DNA from 3 places in the Staphylococcus sp. GDH8C109P genome. Region 3 is predicted to be linked to each of the others. Evidence: predicted binding sites of a transcription regulator. Region 3 holds the regulator's gene; each other region holds the start of a gene.
The links. Region 3 encodes LexA, which represses DNA repair genes until DNA is damaged. Its sites were predicted from a motif close to CGAACATATGTTCG; they were not measured.
Positions count from the first base shown of each region.

Region 1 (11,411 bases), on a different contig from region 3:
CATGGTTATACTAGCAGTGTTTATGTGTGCATTATTGCTCGTTGCATTTTTCTTAACAATTAGCCCTATATTGTTAATTGTTCATGGGGTATTGAATCATATGATCAGCTTCGCGATAAGTAATTACTTTTTTGCTTTTTCTTTTACAGGATTAGGTATTGTTTTATTTGTAATTATTGCTAAATTAGCACAACTTGTCTATCGTTTAATTTTAAAATACTTAAGATGGAATATCCGAACAATTAAAGGAAGTGTAGATTTATGAAGCGGTTATTTTTAGGTGGGCTAACTTTATTTATAACATGCTTTCTTTTAGGAAGTGTTACATGGTTCGGTTTTGAAAAACAAAATGAAAAATTAAATAGTGTTAATAAAGTATTGGATTCTAAAGATATTAATAATTTAGATGTCTTAACTGAAAATTGTAAAGTTTTAATTAAATCAGGAGATAAAACGTCAGTGAGATATAAAGGTAAGAGAAATCTTGATATCAACAATAATGATAAAACGTTGAAAGTTAGAGAGACTGAAAAACTAGAAAACCATTATGGCTTAAATTACAATCCTTTTAGAAATTTTGAGGATAACTTAATTATTACTTTACCTGAAGAAAAATTAAATAAGCTACATGCATCAAGTAAATATAATACTATAAGTGTTAAACAATTAAATGTAAATGATGCAGATTTATCAAAAAATCATAAAAATGGCGGAAAAGTGATTTTAAATGAATCTAAGTTTGGAAAGTTAAAATATAAAGGATTAAATTCAGCGATAACGTTTAAAGAAAGTGAAATAAATAATGCCAATATTAAAACTGAAAATGCCAGAATAGCGGGTGAAAATACATTTATACAGGACTCAGTGTTATTAGTAAACAATGGAACTATAAGATTATCTGATACTGATATCAATTCCAATTTTAAAGCATCTGCTAAAAAAGGAGATATTAACATTAGTTATAAAAACGCTCCGAAAAACACACTTCTTAAGTTATATCCATTTCACGGTGATAAAAAAGTTAATAATAAGCATTTTATGAATGAAAAAGTTGGAAATGGGGATAATATTTTAGAGCTATATACCACTGACGGAGATATAGTGATTGATTAATTATTGGGGTATCATTGATTCGTCACTGACTCGTGCTTGTTGTTAGGGGTTACTGAGCTTCAGATCAAGTAATCATTTTATACTTTTTTTAGTCCTAGTCATCTTTATTAGTATGGGGCGACGAAATCTTTTTAATAAAATTAAGTTTCGTCGTCCCACTTTTTTTAATATAGTTCAATATGTTGCAAAAGTTAACTCGGTATCTAAATGACCCAAAAGTGTAGCTGTGGATAAAGCTTGACCATTAAGCCAATCAGCAAAGTTTATTTTGGTCGGATGACTATTTTCGCCGATTGCAATATGTGCAGTTAAACTTTGTGGTTCATACATACTTGTATGTATCGTTCCTGACCAACTTTTAAATAATTTACTGTAAATTTTATATTGTGGATGATTAAACAGCTTGAAGGCCTCTGTTTTATTTAAGTGCGTTGGTTTATGCTTAATAAGCCGTTCTAAACGCGCTTTTGATTCTGCTGTATAATTTCTATTTTCATGTGTTAATAATTCAAAGTGATTCGTACAAGTTTGATCATAACGCACATTAATCGAACGAGGTGTAACTTCAATGATCGCATGTTCTAGGTTTTTATCCATAACAATGTAACTAAACGAACTTCTATGTGGGATTTCTTTTAACAATTGAATTGCTTCTGGTACAGTTTTACAGTACTGCAAAATAATTCTACCAATCATGTAACATACAAAACCATCACCAGGATGTTTACGATGCATGAAATTGTAGCCCATAGAAAGGCCAGCTTCGTTCATTCCGTCCATTCTTCCAGTTACGCGTGAGGTTGGGCCAATCTGTGCTAAACCACCATCATTTGGTTGAAATAATAAATATCGACCATCATAAGTGGCAGGATGATAATCGTAGTTGCGTACCATATAATCATTTCCTAAAAATACAGTGCAACCACTATTTCTTAAAGGTGTAAAACGATAATGTCCGAAGTTTAGAATCATTTGTTTTGTAGGAAGGTTTAAGACCTCTTGCATACCTTTTATTTCTTCCCAAATTTGTGGTGCGTATATTTGGAAAATATTATATGTTTCTTTAATATTTATATCAAATCTAGGCATACGCTTTTTCCATTCTTTTTCTCTGTTTTTTAGCATTGGCGTTTGTTGCATCCATTGAGCAGTTTTGATGCCTAAATCAAAATGTGATCCTCGATGCGTTAAAATATCTGATTGTACTTTTTGCATAAAAAAACTCCTATGTTAAGTGTAACCTTACAATAATGTTATCTCATTGTAACGTCATGTTAATTGTATTACTGTTCTGTGGAAGTTATCATAAAATTAACTTTTAAAACTAAAGCTTAATTTAGTTGAATGAGGTGATGATTATGTTAAATTACTATGGACAATTAAGAGATGCTCTGTCAACTTGGTGGGGTAATTAGTATCTAATAATTATTTTATAGTAGTATCATGTTTACTTCAAATGGTTATTAATATTCCAATTCTTTTCAGACTATATTAGTATATAATAGTTATTTAGTATATTTATAATGTAATTTTATATTATGAATGCTAAGAATAATTTATTTGAAAAAGGGTATATATTTATTGATGTCTTTAAGTATGCTATCATTAATATTAGACATGTTAATAAATTATTGAGGTGAAACAGAATGTGGAATTTTATTAAAGGTTTATTTAAATTTGTATTCGGTACAATTCTTACTGTATCGTTAGCAGCAGGAATAGGTGCTGTTGTATTTGCTTATATTTTCAAAAAAGACTTTGAAGATATCGAAAATAAAACAAAAGAAATTGTTTCAGACATCGAATCTAATAATTAATTACTGATAGAACACTTTTAAGTGTTCTATTTTTTTAGCCTCCGTACATCTTCAGAATGCAGATGTTACGGAGGCTTATGCAGTCGAAAGACTGCGAACCTAAAACGAGAGTGCTGCAGAATGCAGATATTACGGAGGCTTATGCAGTCGAAAGATTGTAAATTAAGTGTATCCAATAATTGACTTTTAATAGGACTTTGGTTGGTGCTTTAGATTTATGCTTGTGATATCAAAAAGCGATAATTTTATTGTGTTTGAAGAAGCAAGTGGATATCCTTCTAAATACATATGAAGCATATCAATATTCTTAATTTCCAATGTGATATATTCTAACCAACCATTCTTATAGTATTCGATACTCACTGGTGTATCCGCATGTAGTGCTTGATGTAGTTGAATATTGAGTTCAGTTAATTGATCGTCTGATAAAATAGGACGGTCAATTTTATTTTGATCAATGATATGTTGTTGTACTGCCTCAAATTGTTCGGGTAACGTTGCAAAAGGTGCCCATTTAACCATACCACGGCCCTGTGGAATATTAGGATTTAATTTTTCTCTAGGTATTTTTCTGTAATCAGTTTCTTTATTATTATATTTACTTGAAAGCATCCAATCACCTCAATTCAATAATAGAACATTTGTTCGTATTATTGCAAGTTATTTTTCAATATTTAATAAAACATTGATTCCAATGTCTGAAAGCTTAGTTATCTTATAAAGGAAAATAGATAATGATTAAGATGAAAGCTAGAAAATGATAAGTTTAACTAAGATAAATCGGTTTAATAAAAGTAAAATATATTTATGTCATACAAGTTTCAATAGGATTATTTATAAACGGCGTATGAACGCTAAAACCATTATATTGTCATTTAGTATTAATATTTATTAAAATGAAAGTATCATAATATGGAGGGGTTTACATGACTACAGTAGGATATATCGGTTCATATACGAAAAAAGAGGGGAAGGGCATTTACCGTTTTGAATTAGATGAACAAACAGGAACGGTTGTCGAGTTAGAAACGGGTTATGAATTAGAAGCATCAACATACGTGAATCAGCATCATTCATTTTTATATGCTGTCACACGTGAAGGTGAAGACTGTGGTGTCGCAAGTTTTAAAATAGAAAAAGATAGCAAACTTAGCCTTATTAATAAATGTTTAGCTTCAACAAAAGGTAGTGGATGTTATGTTTCAGTTTCACCAGATGGAAAATATATCTTTGAGGCAGTTTATGGTGCAGGACTGGCTCGTATTTATGAAGCGAATCCGACTACTGGTGAAGTTATTCGTTTAATCCAAGAGTTAACACATGATTATTCAACAGGCCCTTTAGAAAGACAAGAGCAACCTCATGTCCATTACCTTGGTATAACGCCTGATGAAAAATATGTGGTAGCCATGGATTTAGGGACTGATAAGATTGTGACGTATGAATTTGGAGATAATGGCTACAGTGAATATGCTGTATATGATTTTGAGCCTGGAGATGGACCACGACATATTTCATTCCATGAAAATGGCAAAATTGCTTATGTTGTACATGAATTATCAAATATTGTAAGTGTTATGGCATATGAAAATGGTGAGTTCTCAGAAATTGAACGCCATGCAACAATACCCGAAAATTTTGAGGGTGCAACAAAATTAGCTGCAGTAAGATTATCTCATGATCAAAAATTCCTATATATCAGCAATAGAGGACATGATAGTATTGCTATATTTAAAGTTGGAGACAATGGATCAACAATTTCACTTGTAGATATAGTAGCGAGCGGTGGAGTATTTCCACGTGATTTTAATATTACTGAATCAGATGATTTCTTAGTTTGCGCTCACCAAGAAGGTGATTATGAAGTAGTTGTATTTAAGCGAGATAAAGTTACTGGAAAATTAGAGAAATCCGATGAATCACAAAATGCGCCAGAAGGTGTTTGTGTTCAGTTCTTAAAATAAAAATAAATGATAAAAAGCCCGAAAACCTAGTATAGTTTTCGGGCTTTAATATATCAAAATACTATTTGTTGAAAAATGCTTTAATATATTTAAATTTTCCTTTATAAGGAGGGAACAATAGGCTTGATTCAAGCCTTGTAGATTTGAAAATATAAGATTTATCATGACTAAAAGTATCAAATGAGTATTTTCCATGATATTTTCCTATACCGGAAGCACCAACACCGCCAAAAGGTAAGTTAGGATTTGCTAAATGCATAAGGGTATCATTGATTGCACCGCCTCCAAATGATAATTCATTTAATATTCTCTCTGAGCTGTTTTCATCTTCACTAAATAAATAAAGGCTTAGTGGTTTAGGTTTAGAACGTATTAAATCAATTGCTTCATCAAAATCATCATAAGCTATAATAGGTAAAATTGGACCAAAAATTTCATCTTCCATAATTTTTGAATCGAAAGTAGTACCTTCTAAAATAGTAGGTGCAACAAAATTTTCATCAATGTCAGTTTGACCACCAAAAGTAATTTCAGGGTGATGAATATTTAATAATTCGTTTAAACGATGATAATGCTTTTTGTTTACAATTCGCCCATAGTCCGGACTATCTTGAATATTTGTGCCATAAAATTCAGTGATTGTCTTTTTTAATGCACTGATGAGTTCATCTTTAACTTTACGGTTTACAAGTAAGTAATCCGGTGCAACACAAGTTTGTCCAGCATTTGTAAATTTACCAAAACAAATACGTTCACTTGCAACTTTAATATTTGCACTCTCATCAATGATTGCAGGTGACTTTCCACCTAGCTCTAAAGTTACTGGTGTTAAATTTTTACTTGCTGCGCTATAAACAACGCGTCCAACCTGTTCACTGCCTGTGAAGAAAATATAATCAAAAGGAAATTGAAGTAAAGTTTGAGTTGTATCAGCATTTCCTTGAATGATATTAACGTATTCAGGATCAAATGCATCGGCAATGATTTGCTGTATGACACCAGATACATTAGGTGTGAACTCAGAAGGCTTTAGTATCACAGTGTTCCCAGCAGCAATTGCACCAATCAATGGTTCTATTAACAATTGGAATGGATAGTTAAAAGGTCCGATAATGAGTACTGTGCCATAAGGTTCTTTCATAATATAGCTTTTGGTAGGGAACATGAATAATGGTGTGTTTACTTGTTTGGTTTTCGCCCAATTTTTAAGTTCTTTACGAGCTGATTTAATATTTTTTAATGTAAAGCCAATCTCAGTTGCATAGGCTTCTACTTTATTTTTACCTAAATCTTCTTGAAAAGCTTCAAGTAATTCATTTTCATAGTTTTTAATACTCTTACTTAATTGTTTGAGTTGCTTTTTTCTGAATTTAAGTGATTTGGTTTCATGAGTATTAAAATATTGTTTACTATTGTGGAAAGATTGTTCTATTGAATTCAAATATTATTCCTCCTAGCATATTGATGATTTAGATAGTTTAAAAGGATGGATAAAAAACTGGAACATAATTATTATTATGTTCCAGTTTTTCTATATAGTAAACTATTTAAGTTTTTACTATTATAACGTTATATATTGATAAAGTATGAAATTAACTTAAAGCTTCTGTAATTTGAGGTACAACTTGTTTTTTACGAGATACAACACCTGGTAAAAATGCAGTATTGTTGTCTAGTTGAACATTGAATGCATTGCCTACTTTATCTTTTTCAGCACCAACGACTAAAATCTTAGAGTCACTGTTGATGATATCAGTTACAAGCAATACAAATAAATCATATTTTTCGTTTGTACTCACTTCTAACATTTCTTTTTCTAACTCTTCTTGACGTTGGAATACTTCATCAATATCTACAGTATTCACTTGACCAATACGTGTAATATAGTCACCCATATTAAATGATTTTGCATCCATATTTAACAGCTCAGATGCAGTTTTATCTGTTGTAGATGCACCTGCTTTTAACATTTCTAGACCATAGGATTCTAAGTCAATGTCTGCAATTGATTTTAAAGCTTCAGCAGCGTCAATATCTTGTTGTGTACAAGTTGGTGATTTAAATAGTAGACTATCTGAAATGATAGCAGAAATCATTAAACCAGCAATTTCAGGTTTGATTTCAAATCCGCGTTCTTTGTACATTTTGTATAAAATTGTTGCAGTGCAACCTACTGGCTCTGCACGATAATACAATGGTGCTGCAGTTTCGAAGTTTGAAATTCTATGATGATCAACGACATGTTGAATTGATGACTTGTCAATCGTATCAGCACTTTGTTGGAATTCATTATGGTCAACTAAAATAACATTTTGATTATTTAAATCATCACTAAGTAATTCTGGTGTGTCTACATTAAAATGATCTAATGCATATTGAGTCTCAGGTCCTACTTCGCCTAAACGATAAGGTGTTGCTTCTGTATTTCCTGTTTGTTGTTCAAAGTCTGCCATAATAATAGCTGATGAAATTGCATCCGTATCGGGATTTTTATGACCGAAAATATAAGTTTTTGCCATGTTTTAATTCTCCTTAATTTTTTATTTAATTTTATTTTATCATGATTTTCTATTGTTATTCTACTTCAGCACCTAATGAATTTTTAAAATGATCTAATGCCCACTGATGTCCTGTTGGATTAAATGAGGCAACACCCTTATGGGAAATTGAAATAGTGTATCCCAAATTGTAGGCAGTGATAGCAGTGTGAAGCACGCAAATGTCTGTACATACGCCGACGATTTCTAAATGTGTAATGTTGCGTTCGCGTAACATAATGTCTAAAGGCGTACCACAAAATGAATCATAACGCGTTTTATCTAAGTAATGAACATGATCATTAAATAAGATATTCTGATAAATATCATTCACTTTACCGTAGAGTTCTCTTCCAGTGGTGTCTATTATATTATGCGGTGGGAAAAGTTTGTTTTCTGGATGATAGCTATTTTCTTCATAATGTAAGTCCATAAGAAAAAAGATATTAGACTGTTTTTTGTTATATACTTCAATTCTTTCAACAATATAATTTTCAATTTGTTGACCAGGAAGGCCACAAGTTAATTTGCCATTATCAGCAACAAAATCATTTGAATAGTCAACAATAATAAGTGCACTATTTTTCATCTAATGTAACACTCCCAAAATTAAGATTATAGTTATTATATACTAAGTACATAAATCATTAAAGGTGCATTTAAAGCGTTTAAAAATTAAATATTAGTTTATTATAAAGTATTAAGTAAGGAGGAAGAGTTGCTAATGATCATTAATGCAATGCAATTTGGATTAAAAGGTAAGCATAAATGGGCAGATACACGTGCGATTCAAAAAGCATTGAAATATGCTAGAACCCACAAAAACACAACAATTTATATTCCTAAAGGGGAGTATCATATTCGTAGACCATTGGTAATATATGACTCAACTACTTTGATATTGGATGATAATGCAGTATTAAAAAGAGTAGGTAAGGATACTTTAATAAAAAATGGTAGATGGTTGAAATCTTATTATGGATACGAAGGTAATGGTGCAATCTGTATTGCTGGTGGCACACTGGATATGAATGGTTATGATTATCCGTATAACAATACGGCAATGTGCATGGGTCATGCTCAAAATATTCAAATTTTAGACGTAACATTTAAAGATGTTGTTGGAGGTCACGCTATAGATGCATGTGGCATCAATGGACTATATATCAATGGATGTCAATTTTTAGGATTTAAAGATGACAAAGGGAAAAGATTGTTTTCAGAAGCGGTACAAATTGATATACAAGTAAAAGGTGCTTTTCCAAAATTCGGTGCAACGGATGGTACGATAACTAAAAATGTAGTGATTGAAAATTGTTATTTTGGAAATTCGAAAACACCTACTATGGGTGCGTGGAATAGAGCAATAGGATCTCACGCGAGTAGATTCAATCAATTTTATGAAAACATACACATTCGTTTTAATACGTTTGAAGGTATAAACCAATATGCACTGACACCTTTAAAATCAAAAGATACTTTTATTCACGATAATATATTCAAAAATTGTGGAGGCGGTATTCGGTTTTTAGCAGTGAAAGATGGTAAAAATGCGCAAGATCTTACAGGTAAGGTAAGAACAACACAATCTGGAAGTAATTTGTATATTTATCAGAATCATTTTGTTGGTCATATGTCTAAAGATGCAATTCGAGTGCAAAGTTACCATAACGTAAAACACAACAATATATTTATTGCACAGAATTATTTTGATAATAAACATCAGAGGCTTTATTTAAAAGATATAGAAAATTTGTATCTATCAGATGAAAAAAATATTAACATAAAAAAAATAAACATAAAATAATGATTCTTTGTTTTAGTAGTTCTGAATTAAAACACAATATAAAACATATTGTAATTTAATTGAAATTATATTATCTTAAAGAGTAATGATGTAAGAAAATTCAGAAAACAACTAAATCCGGGGGGAACATTATGAATAACATGAACAAAGGGGAATTTAAGCGTTCACATTATTTAACATTTTTTTCTGAAAAAAATAAATCTTATAATGCAGGACAACTGACAGGATTAATTTTAGGGCCACTACTATTTATTTTGACATTGTTAACTTTTCAACCTGAAAATTTATCTTATAAAGGTGTTTTTGTGTTAGCAATTACAATTTGGATAGCTATTTGGTGGATTACTGAAGCAATACCAATTGCAGCAACTAGTTTATTACCATTAATTTTATTGCCTATTGGTCATGTACTTAGCCCAGAAGAAGTATCTGCTCAGTATGGTAATGATATTATCTTCCTATTTTTAGGTGGATTCATACTAGCTATAGCTATGGAAAGATGGAATTTACATACACGTGTAGCATTAACAATTATCAGTATTTTAGGTACAAGTACTGGAAAAATTTTATTAGGTTTTATGATTGCGACAGGGTTTTTATCTATGTTTGTTTCGAACACTGCAGCTGTGATGATTATGATACCAATAGGTTTAGCAATTATTAAAGAAGCAAATGATTTAAAAGGGGAAGAAATGAATGCTACAAGCATCAATAAATTTGAACAATCATTAGTATTAGCTATCGGGTATGCAGGAACAATTGGTGGTTTAGGAACTTTGATCGGAACGCCACCACTTATTATTCTAAAAGGTCAATATCAATCAGCATTTGGTGAAGAAATCAGCTTTGCCAAATGGATGGTTGTTGGCGTGCCAACGGTCATTGTGCTATTGATTTTAGTATGGTTATATTTGCGTTATGTTGCATTTAATCATGATATGAAAGAACTGCCAGGCGGTCAAAATTTAATTAGAAAAAAATTAGATGAACTAGGCAAGATGGAATATGAAGAAAAAGTAGTACAAGCAATTTTTATATTGGCAAGTTTATTATGGATTAGTAGAGAATTCTTATTGAAAAATTGGTCGTTCACCTCAGAAGTTGCCGACGGTACGATTGCAATGTTTATAGCTGTATTATTATTCTTAATACCTGCTAAAAATAAAACGCAACATACACGTATTATTGATTGGAATGTTGCCAAGGACTTGCCATGGGGTGTACTCATTTTGTTTGGTGGAGGTTTAGCACTTGCTAAAGGTATTTCAGAGAGCGGTTTAGCCACATGGTTAGGGGAACAATTAAAATTAATCGAAGGTGTCAGTCCATTAATTATCGTCCTTGTCATTACAATATTTGTGCTATTTTTAACAGAAATAACTTCGAATACAGCTACTGCGACTATGATTTTACCTATTCTTGCTACGCTTTCTGTTGCAGTTAATGTACATCCGTTACTACTCATGGTGCCGGCTGCTATGGCTGCCAATTGTGCTTATATGTTACCGGTTGGTACCCCGCCAAATGCTATTGTATTTGGTACTGGAAAAATTAGTATTAAAAAAATGGCAACAGTTGGATTTTGGGTCAATATGTTGAGTATTATTGTCATTGTGTTAGTGGTTTATTTCTTAGTACCACCAGTATTAGGAATAGATGTTACCCAACCATTACCATTAAAATAACTAAAAACGTCATAGAGCCTGAGGTATATAAATGCCTCAGGCTCTATTATTGAAGTATATAAGATGATAAGTTCTCGAGTTGAAATTTCAGTAAGTTTTACTTTATTAATTAATCGTCACTTAACTTATTGAAAGACCCGATAACTGTAACTTGAAAATCTAAAGTGTTCAAAATTTTAATGACTTTAGATAATTCTTCCGTTAACCCAGTGTCTGCTTGGACGAAAAAGTGATACATGCCTAATTGTGTTTTTAAAGGTCTGGACTCAATCCAAGATAAGTTGATGTTAAAAAGCACAAAGGTATTTAAAATACTTGCTAGTAAACCTGGTTTATCAAATTGCGGTGTGATGAGTAACATTGTATCGCTTGCATTGTCCAAATGTTGCGGCTGGTTACTTACAACTAAAAAACGTGTAACATTGTGAGGGAAATCTTGAATGTTTTGTTCTATAGGTTGAAAACCATAAGTTTCCCCGCTACCTAAA
Region 1 covers NZ_JAESMX010000022.1:53,627-65,037, reverse strand. The annotation lists gene KA867_RS11595 (HAAS signaling domain-containing protein) at 1-265, shown strand, start outside; gene KA867_RS11590 (DUF4097 family beta strand repeat-containing protein) at 262-1,113, shown strand; gene KA867_RS11585 (C45 family autoproteolytic acyltransferase/hydrolase) at 1,288-2,328, opposite strand; gene KA867_RS11580 (hypothetical protein) at 2,760-2,930, shown strand; gene KA867_RS11575 (YolD-like family protein) at 3,117-3,542, opposite strand; gene pglS (6-phosphogluconolactonase) at 3,857-4,894, shown strand; gene KA867_RS11565 (aldehyde dehydrogenase) at 4,956-6,335, opposite strand; gene KA867_RS11560 (manganese-dependent inorganic pyrophosphatase) at 6,487-7,413, opposite strand; gene KA867_RS11555 (cysteine hydrolase family protein) at 7,469-8,020, opposite strand; gene KA867_RS11550 (glycosyl hydrolase family 28-related protein) at 8,156-9,238, shown strand; gene KA867_RS11545 (SLC13 family permease) at 9,370-10,923, shown strand; gene KA867_RS11540 (prephenate dehydratase) at 11,033-11,411, opposite strand, start outside.
Region 1: KA867_RS11575 (YolD-like family protein) is a predicted target of LexA. The motif match lies at 3,565-3,578, and genes of this name have one in related genera.

Region 2 (3,350 bases), on a different contig from region 3:
ACAGAAGACTCCTTTTTGTTAAAATTATACTATAAATTCAACTTTGCAACAGAACCTAAAAAATTAATAAATTCTGTCTCTAATTCACTCAAACTTAGTGGAATATATAAAATTTTTCTGATTACAGGTGGAGGACTAGCAGCAAATTTTTATACAAAAAATGGATTTATAAAAACAAACGAAGGAATCATGATGGAACTCGAATTATGATTAAAATAAACGATATCAATTACGTGCAACATTGAGATTTGAAATAAATATCAACTTAAATACAAAAAAGGCTTAGCCACAATGGCTAAGCCTTTTGATATGGAGACGGCGGGAGTTCATTAAAACGATAATTAAAATATTTAAAATATGCTATAAGTATTGATATAACAACGTTTTGATTGCATTAGTGATTGTGCTTGAAATGTATAAATTGAGAAAATCGGTATTATTTGGGGTAACGACTTTTAATTTATACTTTTCGATTATTAATAAAAGGTGTAAACTGTAAAATAATTTTGTGATTTTTTTCAATATTTTTCATTATATCAAATGAAGTATTTAATCTGTTAAGTGACTCTTCATCAAAACCTTCTTGCTTAAAACCAACCTCTTTGTAAATATCATTATATGCAACTAACACATTTATTGTTTTGTGAAAATCTAATAGAGATTGGTACATATCTTCATATTTCTTTTCAAAATAATATAAATCACTATCAAAAAATAAATCATTTAAATTTTCTTTTAATTTTATCAAGTCATTATCATGACTTTCAAACAATTCTTTAATATCATCAATAATAAAGACTGGCTTAGAGTGAACTGCCTCGTGATAGAATGTATAATCTGGTCTTAATCTCACAACTATATCTTTAAAATTTGATAAATAAAGAATATATTTCTTTTTTATATGTTCTATTTTACCAGCTTTATCTTCATTTGATATTTCTAAAGCTTTATCACCTGCTATTTTAGCACCTAAATAAGCACCACCAAATGTGGCAAATAATCCTATAAATAATATTATAATTTCCAAAGTTTCATATATGTATTCTTTATCTACCAACTGCCCTATGACTAAACCAAATGATAGTATTGCAATCATACTCACAACAATTAGCACGATGGTTATTCTTAAGTTTTCTTCATGCATTTTCTTCACCTTTTTATCTTAATAATACAATATTCAGCGGAATAATGTATATACTTGACTTCACTCAAAGCGATTTCTAGACAAGTTAGCCTATAACTACCCACATAAAAGTATTTCGAGGCTTTCAAATCACAATGAGAGAAGGATAGTTCAGCACTTATTATGTGATCTGTAATTTAACTGATGAATTATCATAGATAATATTTATAACCATAGTGAGACGATTCAAATCCTAATTTTTCATAAAACTTATGTTTTTCTATTCTTTGTTTATCTGTTGTTAGTTGAATCAATACACATCCTTCAATTTTGACCATATGAATTACTTCTCTTATGATCTCTTTACCAATACCTTGACCTCTTAAATTATATTTAACTCTAACAGATTATATTTGGGCTCTTTTAATGCCACCTCTAGATAGACTTGGGATAATTATTAATTGACATCAGGCTACAATATCATCCTCTTTTTCAACTACTATAAAATTATTTCCTTCTTGTTTTTAAATATCTACCAGTGCTTGCCTATAATTATCGTCTAAAATTTCGTCTTTACTTTCTCTATTTTTACCTAAAAAGTCATCTTTAAATAAATTCACTTTTTAAATTAAATCTTGTTCTACTGCATTTATATATTGCATAAATTAATCCCATTTTAGAAGTTTAATACCTCAAATTGTACCATAAAAGACAGAAATGAGACGTCATCACCTGCTAATGCAATATGACATTATCCCTTTACAAAACAGAACACTTGTTCGTATAATGAAATTACTAATTATACGTGAGGTGTTTGAAATGAAAATCATTAACCCTGATATGCCAGAACCTTATAAATATGAAACTGACTATCGCAAAATACCTAAAAAGTATTTAAACAGTAACATTCCAGAAGGTCGCAAGATGATTAAGTGGGCACCATTTGCAACAATGCCACAACAATATGAAACGATTAACGGTTTTATCGAAGACCAAAGTAAGACAGATAAGCCTATCTTAGATGAATTGGCCTTACGTGATTTGAATGATGTGTTAACGCAGAAATTATTTTATGATCCACCAGCCACGATTAAGTATTGGGAAAATGGATATTACAAAACGATTGAATGTGAGATAAAGAAGTTTGATAGTGAAAAGAATAAATTAGAAATTATTAAAGATAAGGAGAAGATTAGAATGAATATGGATTGTATTGTAGAAATAATATAATTCAAATTATTATAGCGCTTTCCTATGCAATAATGTATAATACAATTACTAAATAAGGAGGGGATATTATGCCAGCAGCATTAACTAAAGTTTGTTCAAGATGTGGGGAAGAAAAAAGGTTGAATCAGTTTTATGAGAATAGAACTAAAAGTGACAAAAGAAATGGCATTTGTAAATCTTGTCAAAAAGAAGTAAATAATAGTTAATATTAGGGAAATAGAGAGTCTTAAAGACTCTCTATTATTTATAATTCGTCATATGCATCTTTTGCAGCCCTTCTTTTTATAGTACTGTTGCTTTCATCTAATATAATCTCTTTTAATTCATCAGCAGAATAATTAGAGTATCTTCTTTTGTACCTATCATATTCAGCTTCAGTTTTATTTTTCTTATCTTGGACAGAACTTACAGCTTTTTCAAATATTTCGTCTTTATTATTATAAAGGTTTACTGCACCTTCTTTTACTTTTCGTCCCAAAAACTTTCCGAATTTCGCACCAGTCTTACCTGCTGTTTTAGCTGCCACTTTACCTCTAACGATATTATCTATTTCAATAGTATTATTTGGGTCATTATTTTTTAAAAAATAATGATTAATGGTTGCTTTAGTTACACGATTTGTTAGTTCTAAATCTTTGATTTCCTTTTTTATACCTTCTAACAAATCATATTCCATAGCATCTTTTTCGCTAACATAATATTCATCAATAAATTTATCAGTAAAATCTTTCATATCATTTATTAATTTTTCTTTTTCAACTTGATCCATGCCTTTAGACTTTTTGTTGAATTCTTTACTTAATATTTCATCTAAATATTCTTCTTCTCTTTTTAATTTTTTTAATTCAATATCTTCTATTCTCATTTTTAATTTCCCCTTTTAATATTCTTACTTCCCTTGATGATACCGAATAACTATTGTGGATTCTCAGTTTCGTGCAAAATGTCTATTTTAAATATTGTATTTGGCTTCGTTATGACCACCCCTTATATTAAA
Region 2 covers NZ_JAESMX010000030.1:9-3,358, forward strand. The annotation lists partial or broken gene KA867_RS13145 (hypothetical protein) at 1-210, shown strand, start outside; gene KA867_RS13150 (hypothetical protein) at 461-1,144, opposite strand; partial or broken gene KA867_RS13155 (GNAT family N-acetyltransferase) at 1,336-1,515, opposite strand; gene KA867_RS13160 (YolD-like family protein) at 1,943-2,353, shown strand; gene KA867_RS13165 (hypothetical protein) at 2,422-2,559, shown strand; gene KA867_RS13170 (hypothetical protein) at 2,598-3,218, opposite strand.
Region 2: KA867_RS13160 (YolD-like family protein) is a predicted target of LexA. The motif match lies at 1,892-1,905, and genes of this name have one in related genera.

Region 3 (11,411 bases):
TAATTCAAATGTATCTTCAAGTTGATAAATTGAAAGTTGTCCAAGTGTTTTATTTTTATTTCCTTCTTTTACAAATGCACCTTGTCGATTAATTTTATAAATACTATCTCTCAATTTAAACTCGAACTCAACGACCATTGGTGATTTACCGTCTGCAAAGTGACTACGTAAATCACCTTCATTCCTATCTTTTGTTGATGCCTCTCCAAATAAGGCGAATACAATTGCATCAAATATCATTGTTTTTCCTGAACCCGTTTTTCCACTAATTAAAAACAATTGATCATTATTTACTTGTTGAAAATCAATGGTTTCGTCTAAAAATGGGCCGAAATTTGTTAATTTTAATGTTAAAGGTCTCATTTAGTCTCATCTCCTTCAAGTAAATGATTTAATACTTTACCAATTTTATTATTTTGAATGCTTGTTAATGATTGATCCGTCATATTCTCAAAAAATTTATTAATAATTGTTGTATCATCTAATTTTTGTATTTCTATATTTTCATGATGTAACGGTGTATTAAATTCAAAAGAACTATTGGTAAGCGCCAACGTGTTTGGGTATATTTGTTTCAAATGCATCATAGGGTCACTAACATGCGACATATGTTTTAACTTGAAATGTAAATAGTTGTTTTTATCTTTTATGCTTAATTTTTCTTGAATAGCGTCTTCATAATCCCCTTCAATTACTTCTAATTGTCTTAAGGGCGTTAATGGCCTAAATATATTTTTCAATTTATGATCTATTATTTCAATTACTCTATAACCTTTAGGTTGTGTACTTTCTGAAAAAGAGTATTGTAATAATGAACCACTATAATGAATAAAATCCGAATCTATACTAAATGGATGATGTAAATGGCCTAGTAACACTGCATCAAATTGCTGAAATGAATTTGCTGTAACTGATTCAACAGTGCCAATCGTCAATGCTCTCTCAGATTCAGTGCGAATACCACCTTGAACAGTAAGGTGACCTATTAGTATATTGACTCTATTTTGATTAATATTCTGCGTCATAAATTCTATTGATTTACGCACGGCTTGTTGATGTGTTTCTATCGTTTTATCATTAAAGAAATAACTTGTTTCATTCACTGTAGAAAATGGTAATGTATAAAAATCAATATTTCCAATAGAAATAGGGTCACACATATCCTCAAGTGAGGTTCTGATATAAAGTTGAGATTTTTCAAACCACTTCGAACCATAATTTAACCGTTCTTTACTATCATGGTTTCCACTTATCATCACCAACGGAATATTCATTTCTAAATTTAATGTATTAATTGTATTTTCCAATAACTGTATTGCAGCTTTGTTGGGATAACTAGTATCATATAAATCACCTGCAATTACGATTACATCTGGTTTTTCGTCGCTCATTTTTTTAATAAATTGATCTAATATATGTGCTTGGTCTTCTAGCAATGATTTTCCGTTCAAAATCCGCCCTAAATGCCAATCAGCTGTATGTACAATTTTCATTCTATCACTCCTAATAGAACATCCGTTCGATTTTATGATATAATACTCCTACTTAATACTCAAGTAAATTTTCAAAATATAAAAGAGGCTACTTAAATTCCATGATTTTTAAGGAAATTTAGTAGCCCTTGAGTATTAAGCATATTCAATTACTCAAATATAATTATTACTTCTTTTGCTTATTTAATTAATGTTTTCTTAACTTTTTTATATTGATATAACATAGCCAATCTCCAAGGTACAATCATACAAAAAGCAAGTAAGAAAAACATGCCCCCAATTTCACCTGGATCTATTTTATTACTTATAAATATTTTCAAAATTGTTCTGATTAACAACAGTGAAATTAAGATAATAGGAAAAGCTTTAGACCGCTTCATGTATACTTCGCTACCGGATGTTTCAAATCGAGAAGTCCAAATTAATATCGTTGAGAAAAGAACACCTAATACGATGCACTCTATTATTTCCATACCCGTTAACCTGAAATAAGGTACCACATACATTAATGCACCTGTTGCCATGAAAAATGGCGGTAAAATAATTTTCTTTTCATTTACTGGATATTGCTGCGCTTTCATTCTTACAACGATTACCCCAATACCCATTAAAAAAGCTACAACTATAGAAAAAACTAAATATAACATGCTTACACCTTCTTTATGTTACTGGCTTAATCTCCACCTCAAATAGTATATCATTTTACTATTTAACATTCAGTAATTTTAATATGTTTTCATTTGTTGTGTATAGCATGTTATTTAGCCTTTTCTGCATATTTCAAAAATTCAATTATGTATAGGTGATATAGCGTCAAAAGATTAATGTCAACGTCGGGAGGTATTGATAGAAAATTACTCAAAATAAAATAAGCCTTGTTTCAGACTTATCTTATTCATTGCTATTTAAATAGCGCGTGTTGTATCACAAGCTCACAATGCATTTTCTAAAGTATATCTAAGATAATTCATATCATGAATTTGCATCGCGTTATGATATTCTTTGAAAGCTTCATCAGTAGAAAAGTTAATATGCATATTTGCTAATCGATCTAAAACTTCTTTGTCTTCCATGTCATAAGCACTCTTCACTTATTAATACCTCCCTTATATATACAAATTATAACAAATATGATTTTACAATCAAATATTTACTGAATATTTAAAAAATAAATTACATTCACTATCACTTTAATTATTTTAATGTCCATTTAAAAAAACATAATCCATCTATAAAATTTCGAATCATTAAAGTATGATTTGCAAATGACAAAATTAAGTAGCATCACATTTATATGATCGAACCAGGGTTATATTCTCATTTTTTAAATATAATAGGCATTTGTCCAAACCAAAAAAGCTGACGACTTACTAGTAGGTAGTAATCATCAGCTTTTCACAAGACGTTATTTCTTCTTCTTGAATGCGTCGTCTTGATTTTTATTCATCATTGTCATCATTTGATTTATTTTCTTTTGAGATGGTTTTTGACCCATTTGCATCATCATCATTCGTAGCATTTCTTCATTAATTGGTGGGTTCTTTTTCAGATAATCCATCATATATTTTCTCGCAAGGAAAAATCCACCGACTAGACCTAGAATTAGTGCTAACACGATTAATAAAATTGCTAACCAAGTTGCCATTGTTTCACCCACTTTCCTATCCTAATGCATTTTACTAAAATAACCACTCCTTTTCAAGAGTGACTCATTTAATTTATATTTCCAACCTTATGTATTATATCAATTATAATTTCAGTTTGTAAATATAATCCAATCTTTATTTATAATTAAAAATTGGTATGAGAACAAAAGCTCTCATACCAAAAATATTAACTATCTTTTTTTCTTAATAATTAGAACGTTTGAATTTGATTTAAAACATTTTCTTTAGTGAAACCATATTTTTCAACTACTAAATCGCCAGGCGCACTTGCACCAAATCCATCAATACCAATCACTTTACCTTCAGTACCTACATATTTATGCCAACCTAATGATGATGCCATTTCAATAGCAATACGTTTTGTAATTGAAGCAGGTAAGATAGATGCTTTATATTCATCGGATTGTTGATCAAATGCATTCCAGTTAGGCATTGATACAACACGTACACCTTTACCTTGTCCTTCTAAATCTTTAGCAGCTTCAATAGCTAAATTAACTTCTGAACCTGTAGCTAATAGTAAGTACTCTGGATCTTTATCTGATTCAAACACTACATAAGCACCTTTACGCACACCTTCTTCAACAGTTTCTTTAGGTAAGTCCATTGTTGTTAGGTTTTGACGTGTTAATACTAAAGATGTAGGCGTATTTTCTGATTCCATTGCTACTTCCCAAGCTACACGTGTTTCATTACCGTCTGCAGGACGAATAACATTCATATTTGGAATTGCACGTAAACCAGATAATTGCTCGATTGGTTCATGTGTAGGGCCATCTTCACCAACTGCAATTGAATCATGCGTAAAAATAAATGTTGAATTTAATCCCATGATTGCTGATAAACGAAGTGCTGGTTTTAAATAGTCACTAAATACGAAGAAAGTTGCACCATATGGGTGTAAACCACCGTGAGCTGCCATACCATTTACTGCAGCACCCATTGCAAATTCACGTACACCAAACCAAATATTTTTACCTTCAGGTGTATCTTTATCAAAGTCAACCGCATCTTTAACGTTAGATTTGTTTGAACCTGCTAAGTCAGCTGAACCACCAAAGAATGAAGGGACTGTTTTACTTAGCGCTTGTATTACTTCACCAGAATCTGCACGTGAAGCACCACTATGGCCAGCTTCAAATTCTGGTAATTCGTTTGAGTAGTTCGTTGGTAATTTACCACTGATAGCTAATTTGAATTCTTCAGCTAATTCTGGATATTTTTTACTGTATGTTTCAACAAGTTTATTCCAGTTTTCTTCTTTTTCATTAGCACGTTTTAACATTGTTTGTTGGAAAATTTCATATACTTCATCCGGTACGTTAAAGCGTTTTTCAGGATCCAAACCATAGTTTTCTAAAGCTAATTTTCTTTCTTCTTCACCTAATGGAGCACCGTGTACGCCATGAGAAGCTTGTTTGTTAGGCGCGCCATAACCAATGATTGTTTTCACTTCAATGATTGTTGGTACATCTGCAGTTTTAGCTTCGTTAATAGCATTATCAATAGCATCTATATCATTACCATCTTTAACTAAAATGTGTTTCCAACCATATGATTCAAAACGCGTTTTAACATCTTCAGAAAATGCTTTGTTTAAATCTCCATCTAAAGAAATGTCATTTGAGTCATATAATACAATAAGTTTATCTAATTGTGTATGACCAGCTAATGATGCTGCTTCATGTGAAATACCTTCCATTAAATCTCCATCAGATGCTATCACGTAAGTATGATGATCTATTACATTAGCATCTTCTTTATTAAACTTACCAGCGAGATGTTTTTCAGCCATTGCCATACCTACAGACATAGCAAAACCTTGTCCTAATGGTCCAGTTGTTACTTCAACACCATCTGTATGTCTAAACTCTGGATGACCTGGAGTTTTTGAACCCCATTGTCTAAATTGTTTTAATTCATCCAATTCTAAGCTACCTGAAACGTGTAATAAACTGTATAACAATGCAGAACCATGGCCTGCAGATAATACAAAACGATCTCTATCGAAGAAATCTTTTGATTGGGGGTTGAAATTTAAGTGGCGTGTCCATAATGTATATGCCATTGGAGCTGCGCCCATTGGTAATCCAGGGTGACCTGAGTTTGCTTGTTCAACAGCATCGATACTTAAGGCTCTTATCGTATCTATTGCTAATTGATCTTTTTCTTTATTCATCTAAATGACTTCCTTTCTTATAGCAAGTTTCATTACTATTATACCTTATTTAGTAATTATTTAACAAAAAATTGATTTAGTTATTATCTTTTTTATCTTTAGAATCTAATATTTTTTTCACCTTTTCAGGCGTTACATCATTGCCCTCAGGATCAATAACTCTTGTACTTTCAATTTGTTTTTTAAAGCTTTGTCGGAAGGAATCTAAATATGCTTTTCTTAATTTCGATTGTTCTTTTGATTCAGATTCAGTCAATCCTTGTTCTTTTTTCTTTTTTGCTAACTCATTTATACGCTTAATATCTACGGCATCATTTTTCGCCATAATAAACCTCCGTAATTCATAATATAGAAAATATAACAAAAAAATAAGCGAAACTAAATAGTTACGCTTACTTTACCATTCTACTAAATAAATTCACTTTCACAATACAGTTGGCTTAATATTTTATTTGGCTTTTGCTAAAAATTGATTGAGCGTCCGTTCGCTTTTTTCATCTGAATTCATTTGGTACTGTTCGTCTTTTGTAGAAATATTTGTGATTTGATGATCTGTCATTTCGTACGTTTGTTCTGATTTTGTATTATAATAAGCACTTAATATAAATACAGTACTTAAAATCATTGTAACTAGCAATACTGTAATATAAGGTTTAATTTGATATATAGATAGTTTAAACATATAAGTCACTCCTAGAACGTTTGTTTGTACTTAAACTTTATCAGAACATCTGTTCTCTGTCAACACAAAAACGAACAAACGTTTGTAAACATTAATAATACATGCTATAATAAAAACAAATTAACGTAGGGAGTGCCTATTATGAGAGAATTAACTAAGCGACAAAATGAGATTTTTGAGTATATTAAACAGACTGTTCATTCAAAGGGTTATCCGCCAAGTGTTCGAGAAATTGGTGAAGCTGTTGGTTTAGCATCTAGCTCAACTGTGCATGGACATCTATCTAGACTAGAAGAAAAAGGTTATATAAAAAGAGATCCAACTAAACCACGTGCAATTGAAATTGTTACCGAACAATTAGGTGAAACCGTGAATATGGAATCTACAATTCACGTGCCAGTCATTGGAAAAGTAACAGCAGGTATACCTATTACTGCTGTTGAAAATGTTGAAGAGTATTTTCCGTTACCCGAACATTTCACCTCAACGCATAACAGCGATATTTTCATCTTAAATGTTGTTGGTGATAGCATGATTGAAGCGGGAATATTAGATGGAGATAAAGTTATCGTAAGAAGCCAAACTATTGCTGAAAATGGTGATATTATTGTAGCAATGACTGAGGACAATGAAGCTACAGTCAAGCGTTTTTACAAAGAAAAAACGCGATACCGTTTACAGCCGGAAAATAGTACAATGTCGCCAATCTATTTAGATCAAGTTGCTGTTTTAGGTAAAGTTGTCGGCCTATTTAGAGAAATTTAATTTTATAGATAAAGACACTCTCAATAAATAAGAGGCTACGCTTATAGCGTAGCCTCTTATTTATTGTCATTTTTTTCTAAGACATCTTTCCCTTTTTCTAGTATATCTTCTGTTTGATCTTTTTTATTTGTTGTCATAATACCTCATCCTCACAGAATATAGATACCCTTTTCAACAATGCATAAACACTATCCCGTATAATTTTCAGTCCAATAAGGTTGTTTATGTTCATTAAAGTCAACGCCGACACCTAAAGTATTAAATTCTTTTTTAAGAATATTTTTTCTATGACCTAAAGAGTTCATTAATCCTTGGTGAGCATAAATGCTACTTGGTTGACCATAAGCTAAATTCTCGCCAGCTGTATTAAAATCATGTCCATCTTGTTCTAATCTATCAAATGGTGAATCCCCAGATTGATTATTATGGTCAAAATAATTATTCTCTGCCATATCATTACTGTGTTTGCGTGCTGTATCAGAGATAGATTCAGAATAATCTAATGTATTTAACCCATGTTGTACTCTTTCAGCATTGACCAAATCAAAATTTTGGAGTTCAAAACTTTTTGCTAAATTACGCGAAGGCGTTGCATATTGATTTTGAAGTCGATTCTCCATTTTTTCACTTACTAATAATAGCGCAGTGAGATTGTTGTCATTATGCTTATCATAAAAAGCTGTCGTGTAAATATTGTCTTTTTTAAAATTATCAAATTCATTATCGCGAACGTCTATACTCAAATGACCTTTACGTTTTGTAGTTATCGGATCACCTAATCGTTCTCTAACTATATCTTTAGGAGTACTATATTTAATTTTAGATTTTGAAGAAATAACATTTTGATTACTGTATAGTCCGTTCACTTTACCTTTAATATAACTTACCATAATAAAGCTTCTATAATTCTCCGAATAATACGCATACCATTGTGTACCAAATTCATTTGAAGTAACGCGTTTTGCTTTACCTAGTTTTCTTTCAACTTCAGCCTTCGACATATTCATTTGAATATTATTCAAAGCAAATTCTTGCTCATCAGGTACTTTCAAAGCATTTTGAGTTTGTGACTGTTCGGATGATGTCCAACTATCTACTTTTGCTTTAAATTGTTGTTGCAAATTTTCTAAAGGTGTAAATTCTTTGATTGGAACAATTAAAACGATACAAAGAAGTACAATTACATATAATAAAAATCGTTTAATTTTTTACACCTACTAGTTTATTAGTCTCTGTCTCCATTAAAAATGGAGTTTCTTACTATAACATAATCTACTTTAGTCAATGAATTTAAATCATCGCCACCCGCATATGAAATAGAACTTTGTAAATCTTGTTGCATTTCATTTAATGTATCTTTCAATAAACCTTTATGTTCAACAAACATTTTTTTACCTTCAACGTTTTTGTGTTCACCTTTTTGGAACTCAGACGCACTACCAAAATATTCTTTATACATTTTTCCATCTAATTCAACAGTTTCACCAGGAGATTCTTCATGTGCTGCAAATAAAGAGCCTACCATAACCATTGATGCACCAAATCGAATTGATTTAGCAATATCACCGTGCGTTCTGATACCTCCATCAGCTATTATCGGTTTTCTTGCAGCTTTACTACAATGGTTCAACGCAGCTAATTGCCAACCACCTGTGCCAAATCCTGTCTTAATTTTTGTAATACAAACGCGACCTGGTCCAATACCAACTTTAGTTGCATCTGCACCAGCATTTTCCAATTCACGAACACCTTCTGGCGTTCCAACATTACCTGCAATAACAAATGCTTCAGGAATGTGGTTTTTAATATGTTTGATCATATTAATAACGGCATCAGAATGCCCGTGTGCAATATCAATTGTAATATACTCAGGAATCACATTATCCTGTGCTAATTTTTCTACAAAATCAAATTCACGGTCTTTAATACCAACTGAAATTGAAGCAAATAACCCTTTATCATGCATTTTCTTTACAAATGGTATACGTGCTTCTTCATCGAATCTATGCATGATATAGAAGTAATCATTTTCAGCGAACCATTCTGCTAATGTTTCATTCATTACTGTTTGCATGTTTGCAGGTACCACTGGTAATTTAAATGATTTTGGACCAAATTTTACAGTAGTATCACATTCTGAACGGCTATTAACAATACATTTATTTGGAATAAGCTGTATATCTTCGTAATCAAATATCTTCATAATTAGATAAACCCCTAACATTTATTAATAAAATAGTATTTAAAGGTAAGATTTTCAAATAAAATTCATAACTCTAAATAGAAATGCTTAAACATATGATAGTTATTTCCGAACAATGACATTTTATTTATCTTTACCAATAGTTAATATACATGCTTTTTCCCTAAATGTAAATGAACTAAAGTCCTAAATTACCAACTTGATTTTTTCACGCCAGGAATTTGTCCTTTATGTGCATGTTCTCTAAACGCAATACGTGACATTTCAAACTTTCTCAGCACACCTCTTGGACGCCCCGTTACTTTACATCTACGTGTCAGTCTTGTTGGTGAAGCATCTCTTGGTAATTTTCTTAATGCTTCATAATCACCATTTTCTTTTAACGTTTTTCTTAATTCATAATATTGTGCTACTAAACGTTCTCTTTTTTGTTCCTTAGCAATTTTAGATTTTTTTGCCATAATGTTCTCTCCTTTTACAAATCGTAATTATTACGTTTTGTATAATAACACATTCTTCTTATTTATCAAACTAAAATATTTAAATTACTGACATTCACATAATGATTAGAAATTTAACATTCATTAACTACTGATTTTTCAAAGATCACTCTTATTGAAATTAATGAAAGAATATGATATTATTTTAAAACGTAATGATTCCTGTTAAGAAAGAGGTGTTAACTTTGCGCGTAAATATAACATTAGCTTGTACTGAGTGTGGTGATCGTAATTATATTAGCACTAAAAACAAGCGTAATAACCCAGAACGAATTGAACTTAAAAAATTCTGTCCACGATTAAATAAATACACTTTACATCGTGAAACAAAATAATTCTGTGCTTTCATTATCTTTTTAATACGACATTCAAACTAATTGTCTGGGATATAAACATCTTAGACTTAGTATTAACGTCAATTCTATCTCTTTACTATAGAATTGACGTTTTTTATATTTTAAATGGTAAAAAACGCCGAACATATATCATATTTGTAAGAAAATGATAAGTTTATTATTTTGATCATGAGAATTTTGTAGCCTATTTTAATATTTTAATGTTAATTGAAACATTGGAGATGAATTGTGATTTAAAATCTTTACATGCACAAAAATACTATAATTTATTTCAAATTATAATTTATTAATCAAAATTAATAGTTATTTAACAATAAAGTACTTAATTAACACTTTTAAATAGGTTTAGAGACTACTAATAAAGGTTGTTAAGCCTTATAATAGATAGAGTATATTAAATTTGTGGAGGCGTTTCATATGGAAAATCGTCATATTACAAAGGAGCAAAAAAAGCACATTATAGATTCAATAACGGAGAAAACAAAAGATAAAAGTATATGTAACTGTGGACATCCAAATATTGAAATATTAAACGGACATTATTTCCTACCATTGTTAACTGCTTCTTTAGGCAATGACCCAACACCTACGATAACTTTATTATGTAATAATTGTGGTAAAATGCATTTCTATTCACAAAATTTCTTAGGTATCAAAACTCGATAATTATTTTTGAGCGATTGAGAAATAAATGACTGTTCATCACTCACTCTCATCATATGATGAGAGTGATAGTTAACAACCTTTGACAACCTACAAAGACTCTGACTTTGTAGTTTTTTATATGTGGAAAATTAATAAAACCAAAGCAATACTTATTACATTGACTTAGTATAAACAATTATAAAAACGGATGATTTTTACTTTATATCGTAAAAATCATCCGCTTAAAATCATACACGTACTACATATATATCAATTTATTGTCATAAATTAATTATTTTATATAATTCCTTACAACGTTAAAGCGTAAATATGCGTGTGTATAATAAGGTATATTTTATTAATCGGCAATTTCTAAATCTACATCATTAATGTCGATGCCTAGTGCTTTTGCAACACCTTTACCATATTCGCTATCCGCTTTATAACAGTGACGAATATGACGATGTTGTACTTCTAAAGTAGTACCTTGCATTTCATTAGCTGTATTTTCAAAAATACGTTCTTGTTGTTCTTTTGATTGTAATCTGAATAAGCGACCTGGTTGTTCGAAGTAGTTATCATCATCTTTTCTTAAATCATATTCATATGCTTCACCTTCAATTTTTAGACCAGGTTTTTTAAATTCAGGTTGATCTTCAAATGAACCATCACTATTTGGATAATAATGAGTACTGCCACCTTGATTATTATCAATAATTCTCATTTGGCCATCGCGACTGAATGGACAAATATTTTCCATACCTACACCTTTAGGTTGATTAACTGGGATTTGCCAATGATTCACACCTAATCTATAACGTTGTGCATCACCATATGAGAATAGTCTACCTTGTAGCATTCTGTCTGGAGAGAAATCTATACCAGGTACAATATTTGTAGGTGCGAAAGCAGCTTGTTCAA
Region 3 covers NZ_JAESMX010000013.1:65,396-76,806, reverse strand. The annotation lists gene sbcC (exonuclease subunit SbcC) at 1-363, opposite strand, end outside; gene sbcD (exonuclease subunit SbcD) at 360-1,493, opposite strand; gene KA867_RS05215 (CcdC family protein) at 1,673-2,140, opposite strand; gene KA867_RS05210 (hypothetical protein) at 2,426-2,584, opposite strand; gene KA867_RS05205 (YneF family protein) at 2,899-3,138, opposite strand; gene tkt (transketolase) at 3,351-5,339, opposite strand; gene KA867_RS05195 (DUF896 domain-containing protein) at 5,416-5,664, opposite strand; gene sosA (DNA damage-induced cell division inhibitor SosA) at 5,788-6,021, opposite strand; gene lexA (transcriptional repressor LexA) at 6,163-6,786, shown strand; gene KA867_RS05180 (CAP domain-containing protein) at 6,975-7,991, opposite strand; gene guaC (GMP reductase) at 8,012-8,989, opposite strand; gene rpsN (30S ribosomal protein S14) at 9,181-9,450, opposite strand; gene rpmG (50S ribosomal protein L33) at 9,675-9,824, shown strand; gene KA867_RS05160 (hypothetical protein) at 10,263-10,511, shown strand; gene KA867_RS05155 (catalase) at 10,849-11,411, opposite strand, start outside.